2 linked regions of the Methylomagnum ishizawai genome follow. The main gene of each other region encodes a partner of the protein of the gene in region 2 in a complex. Links are inferred from orthologs where the notes say so. Each region holds a gene or a part of one and is shown on either strand. Other genes may lie near its edges.

What was found.
Region 1: the proteins of ccmB (region 2) and ccmE are in contact, whole or in part, in a solved structure (PDB 8CE8), measured with the Escherichia coli proteins. The link is inferred for Methylomagnum ishizawai from one-to-one orthologs.

Annotation. Positions count from the first base shown.
Region 1 is NZ_AP019783.1:656,749-665,534, reverse strand. Bases 131-3,035 are described here. They hold ccmE (cytochrome c maturation protein CcmE), read right to left. Parts: upstream 1,862-3,035; coding sequence 1,400-1,861; downstream 131-1,399. Other genes in these bases: K5658_RS02885 (class I SAM-dependent methyltransferase), read right to left, coding at 2,226-3,035; ccmD (heme exporter protein CcmD), read right to left, coding at 1,858-2,031; K5658_RS02900 (heme lyase CcmF/NrfE family subunit), read right to left, coding at 131-1,403. Outside these bases: more of K5658_RS02900, read right to left, coding at 1-130; more of K5658_RS02885, read right to left, coding at 3,036-3,068; K5658_RS02880 (class I SAM-dependent methyltransferase), read left to right, coding at 3,164-4,195; K5658_RS02875 (hypothetical protein), read left to right, coding at 4,665-5,792; K5658_RS02870 (YjfB family protein), read right to left, coding at 5,862-6,065; K5658_RS02865 (TMEM175 family protein), read right to left, coding at 6,133-6,786; K5658_RS02860 (acyltransferase family protein), read right to left, coding at 7,070-7,987; K5658_RS02855 (WD40/YVTN/BNR-like repeat-containing protein), read right to left, coding at 8,208-8,786. UniProt on the Escherichia coli protein: Heme chaperone required for the biogenesis of c-type cytochromes. Transiently binds heme delivered by CcmC and transfers the heme to apo-cytochromes in a process facilitated by CcmF and CcmH.
Region 2 is NZ_AP019783.1:4,537,500-4,542,057, forward strand. What follows is about bases 1-2,966. They hold ccmB (heme exporter protein CcmB), read right to left. Parts: upstream 1,840-2,966; coding sequence 1,162-1,839; downstream 1-1,161. Other genes in these bases: K5658_RS20485 (Lpp/OprI family alanine-zipper lipoprotein), read left to right, coding at 78-347; K5658_RS20490 (heme ABC transporter permease), read right to left, coding at 408-1,157; ccmA (cytochrome c biogenesis heme-transporting ATPase CcmA), read right to left, coding at 1,836-2,465; K5658_RS20505 (NAD(P)/FAD-dependent oxidoreductase), read left to right, coding at 2,611-2,966. Outside these bases: more of K5658_RS20505, read left to right, coding at 2,967-3,765; K5658_RS20510 (SRPBCC family protein), read left to right, coding at 3,904-4,371; K5658_RS20515 (PAS domain-containing protein), read left to right, coding at 4,430-4,558. UniProt on the Escherichia coli protein: Required for the export of heme to the periplasm for the biogenesis of c-type cytochromes.

The sequences.
Region 1 (8,786 bases), 3.9 Mb from region 2 along the record:
GTAAAACCCGCGCTGCCCGCCAGCCAGAACGCCATCGTCAATCCCGCCAGCGCCTTGATATCGGCGATATTCCAGAACACGGCGGTGAAGACTATGCCGAGCAGCAAACTCGCCAGGGCCAGATAACGCACCCGGAACAACAACTGGCCGATCCTCGCCTCGCGCCAGGCCAGCATCGGCCCGATCCCGGCCAGCAGGCAAATCGGGGTCATCAAGGGCGCGAACACGCTGGCGAAATAGGGCGAACCCACCGAAATCTTGCCCAGTTTCAAGGCGTCCAGCACCAGCGGATACAAAGTGCCCAGCAGGATGCTGGCACTGGCCGTGACCAACAGGATGTTGTTCAACAGCAAGAGGTTTTCCTTGGAGACGAAACCGAATTGGGCGGTATCGCGGATGGCCGGGGCGCGCAGGCCGTACAGCAGCAAGGAACCGCCCACCACCAGCGCCAGCAACATCAGGATGAATAAGCCCCGCGCCGGGTCCGAGGCGAAGGCGTGGACCGAAGTCAGCACCCCCGAACGGACCAGGAACGTCCCGAGCAAGCTCAGGGAAAAGGCGAAGATCGCCAGCAACACCGTCCAGGCTTTGAACGCGCCGCGCTTCTCGGTCACGGCCAGCGAATGCAGCAAGGCCGTCGCCACCAGCCAGGGCATGAACGAGGCGTTCTCGACCGGGTCCCAGAACCACCAACCGCCCCAGCCCAGTTCGTAATACGCCCACCACGAACCCAGCACGATCCCCGCCGTCAGGAACACCCAGGCGATCAAGGTCCAGGGCCGCGACCACCGCGCCCAGGCCGAATCCAGGGAACCACCCAGCAAGGCCGCGATGGCGAAGGCGAAGGCCACCGACAAGCCCACATAGCCCATGTACAGCATGGGCGGATGGATGGTCATGCCGAAATCCTGCAACAAGGGATTGAGGTCGTTGCCGTCGGCGGGAGCCGGGACGATGCGCTCGAAGGGATTCGAGGTCAGCAGGATGAACAGCAAAATCCCGACGCTCACCAGCCCCATCACGCCCAAAACCCGCGCTTGGAATTCCAGCGACAAGCCCCGGCTGAACGCCGTCACCATCACCGTCCACAGCCCCAGGATCAAGGCCCATAGCAGCATGGAACCTTCGTGCGCCCCCCAGGTGGCCGAGATGCGGTAATACAGCGGCAGGCTGCTATTGGAATGCTGGGCCACGTACATGACCGAGAAATCATGGTTGACGAACGCCGCCACCAGACAGCCGAAGGACACCGCCAGGAACAGGAATTGCGCCCGCCCGGCGGCGGGTCCCACCGCCATCCAGGCGGGCATGCGCCGCGCCGCGCCCAGCAAGGGATAGGTCGCTTGCATCAAGGCGGTCAGCAAGGCCAGGATCAAAGCCAGATGTCCGAGTTCGGGACTCATTTCTTCCACCCTTGGTAATCGATGGGCGCTTGCCCATTCTGTTTGAGGGAATCGGCGACTTCGGGCGGCATGTAGTTCTCGTCGTGCTTGGCGAGGACTTCGCTGGCCTCGAACACGCCGGCCGGGTTGAGCTGGCCGATGGAGATGATGCCCTGCCCTTCGCGGAACAGGTCCGGCAGGATGCCGGTATAGACCACCTTCACCGTGGCCGGGCCGCCGTCGCTCAGGGTGAAATGGACGGTCGTGCCGTTGGCTTCCCGCTGCACCGTGCCCGGCACCACCAGCCCGCCGACCCGGAACGGATAACCCTTCGGCGCTTCCCCGGCGGCGACCTGGCTGGGGGTGTAGAAATACAGCAGGTTCTTCTGGAACGCGGTGAGGGCCAGGAAGGCCGCGACGCTGACCCCCAGAAGGATCAGCCCCACCACGGTCATGCGTTTTTGGCGTGGAGTCATCATGACGGCTTCCGTTGCTCTTGCTTGAGGCGGCGGGCGATGGTTTTCAGCACCCCGGCATGGCGCTTGAGGGGTGCCAGCAGATTGAGGATCAGGATCACGGCCATCAGGCCATAGGAAGTCCAGACATAGAGGGCGTAGCCGCCCATGGAGAAGAATTCGTTCCAGTTCATTGCGATAGCGGATGTGGATGGAAGGAGAGACCGGCGCGGAGCGCTTGGGGAACCGCCCCATCGGGGGTTGGGATGCGAGGCGGGATATTCTAGCGGTTTGGCGGGGGGTTGGCTGTGAAATGCTGGGCGATCCGTGGCTGGATGCGGCACGGCGGAACATCCCACCGCCCCCGCATCCGACCCGTTGGAGCCGCTTATCCACCCGCCTTCTCGAACCCCAGCACCCTATACCGCAACACCCCCCACCGGCTCGCCCATTCGGCGAACAGGGTCTCCGCCGCCGCCGACACGCTGGGCAGGGTGAACTCTTTGGCCAGTTTGCGGATGAAATCGTAGGTCGGCAGGGTCTCCTGGGTAATATCCCGCTCACAGCGCACGGCGAACCCGGTACTTTGCGCCAGACGGCGGTAATCCTCCAAACCATGGCGGAAATCGCAACGCCCATAAAACCCCAAGGTCGCGGGCCACATCCCCGCCAGGCCGATGAACGGCTTCAAACCCACCGTCGGCAGGAAATCCGACAAGGCCAGCCGTCCGCCCGGCTTCAACACCCGGAAAGCCTCCCGGAAGAATCGCTCCCGGCTGGGGAAATGGAAAATACATTCCACCGCCAGCACCGCATCCAAACTGGCGTCCTCGAACGGCAGGGCGCAGGCATCGCCCTCGATCCATTCCAGGGTATTGCCGGGCCGGGCTTGGATGCGGCTCCCGGCCCTTTCGAGTTGGCGCGGATCGATATTCAGCCCGGCCAGGGCCATGCGTTCGAAATTCGCATTCAAGCTGGCCGTGGTGCCGCCGAAACCGCAGCCCGCATCCAACACCCGCATCCCATCGGCCACGCCCGCCGCTTGGTACACCAGCCGCGACAAGGCTTCGGCGGCTTGCGCGAAATCCTCCGGCGTGCCGGTCGCGCGCTTGGGTTCGGGCCAATAGCCCCAATGCACATGGTGGCCGAACACTTGTTCCAGGACGGGATGCCCCTCGTCCAACAGCTTGAGCAAGGCATCGAAATACGGCAGGCGGATCGGGCTGGACATGGGTTTAGGCTCCTTTGGATGGCGTCGGCACCGGGTGGCCTGTCAGAATACCGGAAAAACCCCTGTCATCCCCATCGCCCGAGTACCCGTATCCCATGGCTTCCCCGCACGATCCCCGCGCCGCCGCGCTCGCCAGTTTCATCGACCGCCACCCCGGAATCCTGGCGGGCGGCGGTCCCGCCGCCGTGTTCCGCGCCCTGCCCGGCGATTATCTGGACGCGCTCGCGCCGCGCCCCGTCCATTATTACCAAACCGACAAGCCCGGCGCCGACGCCCTGGCCCGGCGCGGCCTCGAAGTCCGCACCGACGAACCCGCGGCCCCCGCCGCCCTCTGCCTCGTGTTCGCCACCAAGCACAAGGAAGAAGTCCTCTACCACTACGCCCGCGCCGCCGGATTGCTGGACGAAGGCGGCAGCTTGGTCGTCAGCGCCGCCAACGACCTGGGCGCGCCCTCGCTGGAACGCCGCTGCGCCGAGCTGATGGGCGGCGTCGAAACCTATAGCAAGCACAAATGCCGGGTGTTCCTGGCCCGGAAGGATTCGGCCAAGCTGGATCGCGGCCTGTTGGATGCTTGGTTGCAAGGCGGGGATTGGCATGGTATCGCGGACACCGGCTTGATGAGCCGGCCCGGCTTGTTCAGTTGGAAGGCGCTGGACCTGGGTTCGCGCCTCCTGGCCCGCCACCTGCCGGACGATCTGGCCGGGCGCGGGGCCGACCTGGGCGCGGGCTATGGCTATCTGAGCCGGGAAATCCTGGCCCGCCCGCGCCGCATCGCCGAATTGCACCTGTTCGAATCCGAACACAAGGCGCTGGACGCCGCCCGCCGCAACCTGGAAGGACACCCGGCGGCGCAATTCCATTGGGCCGATGTGACCCTGGGCCTGCCGGTGTCGCGGCTGGATTTCGTGGTGACGAACCCGCCGTTCCACACGGGGCGGGCGGCGGTGTCGGCGCTGGGCCGGGCCTTCGTGCGGGCGGGACTTGCGGCGCTCAAACCGGGCGGCCGCTTGTTCCTGGTCGCCAACCGGCATCTGCCCTACGAGCCGGAAATCGAAACACTGGGAGCGCGGGCGGCAACCCTGGCGGAGGCCGAGGGCTTCAAGGTGATCCTGGCCCTAAAGCATTGATTGCGCGATGGAAACCGGCCCCGCCGCCCCACCCGGCGCGGCTAGAAAAGAGTTGCAAGATCATCGGCTCTTTGGCACTCTCTCAAGCCCAGGCCGGGGGTCCAAGATAATCGCGATGAAACCACCCCGGCGACCTTTTATCCAGGGTGCCTTCCGACCTTGGCAAACCCCGTACGCCGGGGTTTCGGAAAAAGGCGTTTATGGACGGCGACGACAAAACCCATCGGACCGCGAATATGCCGGACCCCGTTTATCGAAACCCTCCGTAATCACCGGAAACTGGCCGCTGGCAAGGCGTCCCAACCCCGCCGCCGCCAAGCATTGGTTTACTCCATGCGGGATTCCGCCCTTACAACAACCACCTAATAATGATTATATGCTAACCGCCATAGCCGTTTTATTAGTCCTAGCGCTGGTTTATCTCATATATAGGCTCGCATGGTCCCCCCAATCCACCCGCCACCACGCGGTGGACCAGCCGCGCCCCGATATTCCGCCCCGGCCCCAAACCCAGGCCGAACCCGCCCCGGAAACCCCGGCAACCGCCCCCCAACTCCGCGCCACCGAACCGCCGCCACCGGCCAGCGAACCCGCTCCCGCAGCGGCGCAAGTGGCCGAGCCTCCCGCCGTGGCGGCGGTGCCGGTCGAGGCCGCCCCCGCGCCGACCCCGGCACCGCGCCCGGCCTGGGTGCCGGAGGATTCGGTGCTGCGCCGCCATTTCCTGCACCACACGGCCCTGATGGCGCAGACCGTCGCCGGTCCACGCCCCAGCGATAGCGTCCTGGTCCGCCATCATGGGCAATTGATCCAGAGCCTCGTCGACGCTTGCCTGCGCGATGAAGCCAGCCTGCTCAAGCTGCGGGCCGACTACGCGGCGCGTTTGGCGGCGTTGGCCGCGCCGCCAGTCCCGGTCGCGCCAGCCGCCACCGTCACCGAAGCGCCGACGCCGGTCGAGGAACCCCTTGTTGCCAACACCGCCGCTCCGATCCCGGTCGAAACCGCGCCGGTCGCCGCCCCGCCCGTCCGTGCCCCACGCCCGGCCTGGGTGCCGGAGGATTCGGTGTTGCGCCGCCACTTCATGCAGCACACGGCCCTGATGGCGCAGACCGTTGCCGGGCCGCGCCCCAGCGATAGCGTCCTGGTCCGCCATCATGGGCAATTGATCCAGAGCCTCGTCGACGCTTGCCTGCGCGATGAAGCCAGCCTGCTCAAATTGCGGGCCGGGTACGCGGCCCGGATCGCAGCGCTGGCCGTGACCGCGCCTCCGGCCCCGGTCGGGGAACCCGCCCACCTTGTCGCCGCAGCGGACGCGGCCCCGATCCCGGAAGAACCGCCACCGGCCGCGCCGGAACCCGCCGCCGCCCCGGCACCGCGCCCGCCGCTGATTCCCCAGGATTCCGTACTCCGCAGGCATTTCCTGCACCACGTCCTGTATATGCTGAAATCGGTCGCCCCGCCCCGCCCCACCGACAGCGTGTTGATCCGCCATTACGAGCAATACCTCGATAGCGAATTCAACGCCTGCCTGCGCGACCCGGCACGGCTGGAACGGCTGATCGCCCGCTATGGGGCCAGCAGGACGGCCAGAACCGCGTAAACCCAGCACCGGGCAGGGACGCCCGGCCCCTTCCGCGCCAGGGCGGACCCAACCCGGACGGCCCCGGTCTCAAGCCCAGACATCGAGGTTATGGCCGAGCGGCCCGGAAGGCGTGGCCGAGGCGATGAGCTGGAGCGCGTCCTGCCCCTCCCGCTTGGCTTGGTCGTTCGCCATCTTCATCACCGAAGCGCCGATCTTCTCTTGCAGCTTGCTGTCGTTCATGGCCTGGGCCAGGGCCATCAGGCCCGAATCGGAAAGACCCGAAATATCCATGGATGCCCCCTTGGGGTTGGTTCATAGGCTAAGGCTAGCGGAAATCCCGGCACTCCACCGGCCCCGCTCATTCGCCATCCGCCGCGCTCAGTATCGGGAGCCGCCAGCGGCGGGGGACGAGTCCCGCCACCACGTACAGGACCGCCATCAGCACATACACCAGATAGCTGGCATGGGGGCTGTGGAAGGCGATGGCTATGCCCAGGGCGTAGAACGGCGGCCCGACCAGCAAGCGGCGGTTGGCCTGGCGGATGACCTCGGGACCGAGGTCGGGTTTGACCAGCCGGTGGTTGCGGACGGCGTAGAGCCAACTGGCATGCAGGGTCAGCGAAGCCAGGATCATATTGCAGCCGTAGATGATGCTGGCCACGGCGTATTGGTGATGCTCGCCGAGCATGGCCGCGGAGAACGGCAGCAGCGAAATCCAGAACAGGAAGAAGATATTGATCCACAAGAAGCGGTTGTCGGTGTGGGTCAGGTGGTGGAGGTCGGCGTGCTGGTGGACCCAGAATACCGCCGCCACCGCGAAGCTGATAGCGTAGCTCAGCACCTTGGGCCACAGTTCCAACAGCGCCTTATGGAGTTCGGCGGCGGAAGCGGCCCCCGTGACCTCGTCGGCGATGATTTCCAGCACGAGGAGGGTCATCACGATGGCGAACACGCCATCGCTCAGGGATTGCAAGCGGCCTTTCTCGAAACCACGGCCATTGTGTTCGGACATCGGAGGTTGCTCCTGGGAGATTGAAAGAAATATAGGGAGGTGGCGGCGGGACCGATCCGGGCGGGCGGACGCCTCCGCCACGATCACGGAAGCAATTTCAAAGCGATGGCTTTGGAGAGCCTCATGCTCATTGTTTCCACCGCGAGCAGATACCGGCTGATTACCAAGCATATCATGGCGGTCGTGACCAATATCATACCCGCCGTCATGGCTTTTCCCAGGCCCAATCCCGGCAATGCGATAAGCAAAAAGGACGACCACGAGCATATGACAACGATCTGTATCAGATAGAGGGGGAACGATATTTTCCCCAGGAAAAGCGACCAACCGGAGGAAAGCAGCGCTTTGAGGCGCGGGGATAGGGCCACCGCCAGCACGATACTATCGCCATGAGGCACATCACTTTCGGGTGATTCTCGAACCCCCTATGCCAAGTCGATATATACCCATCGATGGCGATGATCGCGAATGCCAATATATCCGATCCGATGGAATCAAGATCGCGCTTATCGAAGTGCGATTTATTGAGCTCGCAGAGGAGATAGCCCAGCCAGAAGCAAGCCAGCTTTTGGCTTTTCAGATAGAGGAAGGCCAGCAAAATAAGAGCGATGGGCCAGTTGGCTTTGCCATGGCTCCTATAAATGGCGATGAACGAATAAAGCATATACGAACCCAGCAGTTCGGTCTGCATAGTCCATAAACTTGAGTTATAGCTGGTTTTCGGCTGATATTCGAAAAAGCACTCGTAGAAGGCAAACGTCAGCATTCCGCCCAAACTGGGCTTGGTATGGAAGTGGTCGCCGATCCAATTATAGGTAGTGGTATCCCACCCCCTCACGGTGGCCAAATATCGGGCCGCGTCCTGGTTGAAGATCAAATGCGCCTTCATCAACAAAAACGCGATCAGGGAGGCGACGGATACCGGAATAGCCAGCCTGAAATATCTCGATGTGGTGGCCACGAGCAAATCGCCGCCGTCCCCATAAACCCCTTTCACGCTCAGGGCGAAGCCGGAAATCACGAAAAAGACATATACCGCGAGGCCGCCATCGGTGATGAACAGACTCCATGGGCCGTTGTATTCTGGAATATATTCCAGTAGGAAAGCGCCGACCAAGTGGTGTAGGAATACCACGACACAGGCCCATCCCCTCAGCCCGTCCAGCCATTCCAGTCTTGTTTTGATGGGCATGGATTGCATTAGGTTGTCGGATTCTATAAATATCGGTTTGGAAACCACTGCGCGCTTTATGGTTCGTAGCTTGTGATTTGTAGTTTGATCAGGTTTTTATCCAAGGATATTGAAAGCCATGGCACGGGGAAATTTCAACGGCATAATCCCATCGCTCCCACGGTCCCCGTGGGAATGCGGCCCGCGCCACGGGAGCGGATTCGGCCCGGTGCCCATCCACACCACGGAATCAGGGGCATTGGCTGGTCAAGAGCGTGCCGTTTTGACCCGCGGCCACCCATTGGCGATGGCCCCAGGCGGCGGTGACCAATCGGTTCACCGTCCCCGAAAGTTGGCCGGTCCAGTTGGTGCCGTCCGGGCTGGTCAGGATCGTGCCCCCTTCGCCCACGGCCACGAACCCGCCATGGCCCCGTGATACGCCGAAAAGCGCGTTCGAGATTCCCGAGTCGCGCCGGGTCCAGGTCGTCCCATCCGGGCTGGTGAGGACGATCCCGCCCTCGCCGACCGCGACGAAGGTGGTTCCCCCCCAGGCGATAGCGCTCAAGGCGGAGGTCGTACCGGAAGAATGCGCTATCCAATGGCGTCCATCCAGGCTGGATAGGATCGCACCGCCGCCCCCCACAGCGACGAACCGATGCCGACCCCAAGCGATGTCCGCGACGGAACCGACACCGTTCAGTGGATATTGCCGCCAGCGTCGGCCATTCCGGCCGATCAATACGAAGGCGGTTTCGGTCGTGCTGTTGCTCCCAACCGCGACGAACTTGCCGCCCCCCCAGGCAATGCCGGTGGCTTGGCCGATGGATGG
Region 2 (4,558 bases):
ACTTGAGTGGCATTCGTCGCCCTATCGGGCGGCGATGTCCCGTAAAATTTTCCAATCCAATAAAAAGGAAAGAAGCAATGATGAAAGCAATCAAGTTGACCGCAGTTTTGTTGTCTGCCGGCCTGACCGTGGGCTGCGCGAGCAAGTCCGACATCACCAACCTGCAAACCCAGGTTGATGGCTTGAAGGCTGAAATTTCCTCCGTGAAGAGCACCGCCGACGAAGCGCTGTCCTCCGCCCAGGCTGCTGAAGCCGCCGCCAACAAGGCCGCTGCCGCCGCTCAACGCGCTGAACAGGCGATCAACGACAAGCTGGATCGCGGCTTCCGTAAAGGCGCCATGAAGTAATCGTTCGCCCTGCGCGAAAGATTAAAAAAACCCGGCGGGGTCGCCCCCACCGGGTTTTTTTTATGCGCCTTCCACCACGTCCTGCGCCCAGGCGCTGCGCCGCTCCCGGTCCAGCACCTCGGCCCTGGCCCGCATCAGCGCCACGGTGAAATAGTAGAACTGGAACGCCAGCGCCATCAGCAGCAGGGGTAGCAACATACTGAAATGGATGGAGGGCTTGTCGAACTTGGTCACGGTCGGGCCTTGGTGCAAGGTGTTCCACCATTCCACCGAGTAATGGATGATCGGAATGTTCACCACGCCGACCAGGATCAACACGCCCCCGGCCCGCGCCGCCGAACGCGGCTCTTCGATGGCCGAGACCAGGGCGATATAGCCCAGGTACAGGAACAACAGGATCAATTCCGAGGTCAGCCGCGCATCCCACACCCACCACGCCCCCCACATCGGCTTGCCCCATAGGGAACCCGTCACCAAGGCCAGGAAGGTGAACGACGCCCCCAGGGCCGCCGAGCCGCGCACCATCACATCGGCCAGCTTGATGTTCCAAATCAGGTGGATGGCGCTCAGGACCGCCATGAAGGTATAGATGAACATCGACATCCAGGCGCTCGGCACATGCACGAACATGATGCGATAGCTCTGCCCCTGCTGGTAATCGGGCGGGGCCACGAACAGGCCGAGGTAAAGCCCCGCGACCATGAAGATCAAGGTGACGCCGCCCAGCCAGGGGATGAGCTTCCCGGCGATCCGGTAGAAATGCTTGGGCGAGGCCAGTTTATGGAAAAACAACCAGATAGCGTTCCACATGGTGTCAACTCAGGCTGATGCGCAGCGCGGCGGCGGTCGCCAGCGGCGCGAGGGTGAGCGCCAAGACCAGCAAAGCGCCCAGGAAATAAAGCTGCCCCTCCACCGGCATCCCGGCGGCGGCGGCGGCGACGGCATTGGTGGCGAAGATCAGGACCGGGATATACAAGGGCAAAACCAACAGGGTCAGCAACACCCCGCCGCGCCTCAGGCCCACCGTCAAAGCCACGCCGATGGCCCCGATCAGGCTCAACAAGGGTGTGCCGACCAGGAGGGTGATTTCCAGGGCATAGACCGCTGGACCGGGCAGGGCCAGGAACAGCGCCAAGACCGGGGCCATCAGCAGCATGGGCAGGCCGCTCACCAGCCAATGCGCCAACACCTTGGCCAGCACCAGCACCGCCAAGGGATGCGGACTGAGGGCGATTTGCTCCAAAGCGCCATCGTCGAAATCGGAGCGGAACATGTTCTCCAGCGAGAACAGCGCCGCCAACAAGGCCGCGATCCAGATCACGCCCGGCGCGATCTTGCGCAGCAAGGCTTCCTCCGGGCTGACGCCCAGGGGGAACAGCGTCACCACGATCATGAAGAACAGCAAGGGATTGACCAATTCGCCCCGGTGCCGGAACGCCAAGAGCAAATCCCGCTGTAGCAAGGCCAGGAAGGCGCGGAGAAGTTCGTTCATGCCAGGGTCAGTTTGACCAAGCCGCCGCGTAGCTCGACCGCTTGGTGCGAAGTCAGCACCGCGAGGCCGCCGCGGGTGGCGTGGTCTTCGAGCAGGCGTTGGACCAGGGCGATGCCGCCCACATCCAGCGCGGTGAAGGGTTCGTCGAGTATCCACAACGCCACCGGGGACGACACCAGCCGGGCCAACGCCACCCGCTGCCGCTGCCCGGCGGAGAGGGCGCGGACCGGCAAATCCATCCGGTCCAGGAGGCCCACTTGGTCCAGAGCTTGCTCCAGTTTGTCCTGGCCCAGGGCCGCGCCGTTCAGGGCGAAGGCGAAACGCAGGTTTTCGCCCACCGAGAGTTCGGCCTTGAGTCCCAGGTGGTGGCCGAGATAGCCGATTTCCGCGAAGAAGGCCGCGCGCCGGTGGGCGATGTTGGTGCCGCGCCAGCGCACTTCGCCTTCGTTCGGGGGACTCAGCCCGGCCAGGATGCGGAGCAGGCTGGTTTTACCGCTGCCATTGGCTCCTTCGATCTGCATGATCTGGCCGGGCGCGACGCCGAAACCCAGCCCCGAAAACAGCGGGATATCGCCGCGCAGGCATTCGAGTCGGTGGGCTTCGAGGGCGGGGGGAGTCCCGGTCATGGGGGGATGCGATGGACGGGTGACGGACATGGGGGCGCATTATCGCAGAAACCCGACCGGGCTTACGCTGAATTTTCCCCCATCATGGGCGGTCTATCCCGGCAATGGAATTCTACAATCCACGCCGAAACAGGAAGGGGTCATCATGTTCATGCCATTTTATATGCCCGGCAGACGGCGCTTGCGGGTCGTGGTCGCGGGTGGCGGCTATGCGGGCTTGGCGGCTTTATCGGCCCTCAGGACACAGCGCCCGGATGCCGATCTGGTCCTGATCGACCCCCGTCCCCACCATCTCAAAATCACCCGTCTCCACGAAAGTTTCCGCCGCCCGCTGGCCGAGTTCCAGGTGCCGTTCAGCGCCTTGGGCCGGCGCTTCGGTTTCCGCCATGTCCAAGCCGCGCTGCCCATCGACGAACCGGCCTTGTCGCAATGGAATACCGGACGCGCCCTGACGGTCGATGGCGCGGCGCTGGAGTTCGATTACCTCTTGATCGCCACCGGCGGCAGCTACCGCAAGCCGGAAAAAAGCCCGGAAACCCTGGACCTGGACGATTTCAGCACCGAAACCGGCTCCGGCTTGATCGACCTCTACCGCGACGCCATCGAGTCCCGTGGGCGCTATCTGACCGTGGTGGGCGGCGGCGCGACCGGCATCCAATTCCTGTTCGAGATCGCCCATTACCTCCAGCGGCAGCGCAGCGCCTGCCGTTTGCGGCTGGTGGACGCCGACCCCGCCCCGCTCGGCCAATTCCGGCCCGGCCTGGGCCGTTATGCGCAGGTCCGTCTGGCCGATCTCGGCATCGATTACCACCCCGACCAAAGGTTCCAGGCCCAGGCCGATGGCGTCCTCCAGCTCCAAGCCCGCGCTTCCGGCCAGCCGCTGGCCTTGGCCTCGGACCTGACGCTATTGTTCCTGGGCAACAACCCGGCCCAGCGCTGGGAGGCCAACTGGTTCGGCCAGGTCGTGAGCGGCGGCGCGGCGCTGGAACGCATCTATACCGCCGGGGATTGCTCGCGCTACCGCCCGCCGGGCTCCAACGCCCTGAGCGCCCAGACCGCCCTGCGCAAGGGCCGGCTCGCGGCCCGCAACATCCTGCGCCACGCCAGTCCGGTGCGGCTGTTGGAACCTTATCTCTACCGCGACCTGGGCTATGTCGTCAGCCTGGGACCGGAGGATGCGGTGGGCTGGATCGGCCTCGAACGCAACGTGGTGGGCGGCGCGCCCGCCAAGGTGGCGAAGGATATCGTCGAGGCCCAATACGATCTACTGCTGGCGGGGGTCGATACCTATATGCCGTGAACGGCCCGGTCGGCGGCATTCGATATTTTCCGCTATCGCCGATTCCCAAGCCGCGCTCGGGAACCCGCAGACCCGCGGCCAGCGGGATAAAAAGGAAGAGACGGTTTCGTTAGGCATCAACCCAAAGGAGGCACAGCGATGTTGTTTGGCGCTAAACAGCCGGTCGTGGCGAAGGCCAGCACGGTCATCAAGAAGCCCGTGGAGGACGTGTTCCATTTCATCGGCGAGGAATTTTTCAGCAACTACCCCAAGTGGTCGCCCGAGGTGGTCGAATTGAAACCGCTGTCCAACGGTCCGGTGCAGGTCGGTTCCATGGCTTGGCAGGTCCGGGTTGACCGCGGCCACCGCAGCGAATCCACCTTCGCCGTCACCGATCTCCAACCCAACCGGCGCATCGCCTTCAGCGGCGTCTCCAACGCCTATCATTGCGCCTACGAATTGCGGCGGGCCGACCCGGATGCGGCCACCCAGGTCGCGTTCACCTTCGAACTGCCGGAATTGGAACTCTATATGCGGCCCTTCGAGAAATTGATCCGGCTCGCCGTGCAGGAAGGGGCCGAGCGCACCGTCCAGAATCTCAAGGGCTTGATCGAAGGCCGGCCCTGAACGCCCCCCGCCGGGCAAGCCCGGCCCATAACAACACCATCCACGCGGGAGGAGACCCATGTTCTTCGTGGCAGAAAAAGACCCCGGCCTGATTCCCCAGGTGTTATCGACGATCCTGGATGCATGCGTGAACGGCGTCACCCTGGCCGACCCGGATTTGGACGACATGCCCATCGTCTACGCCAAC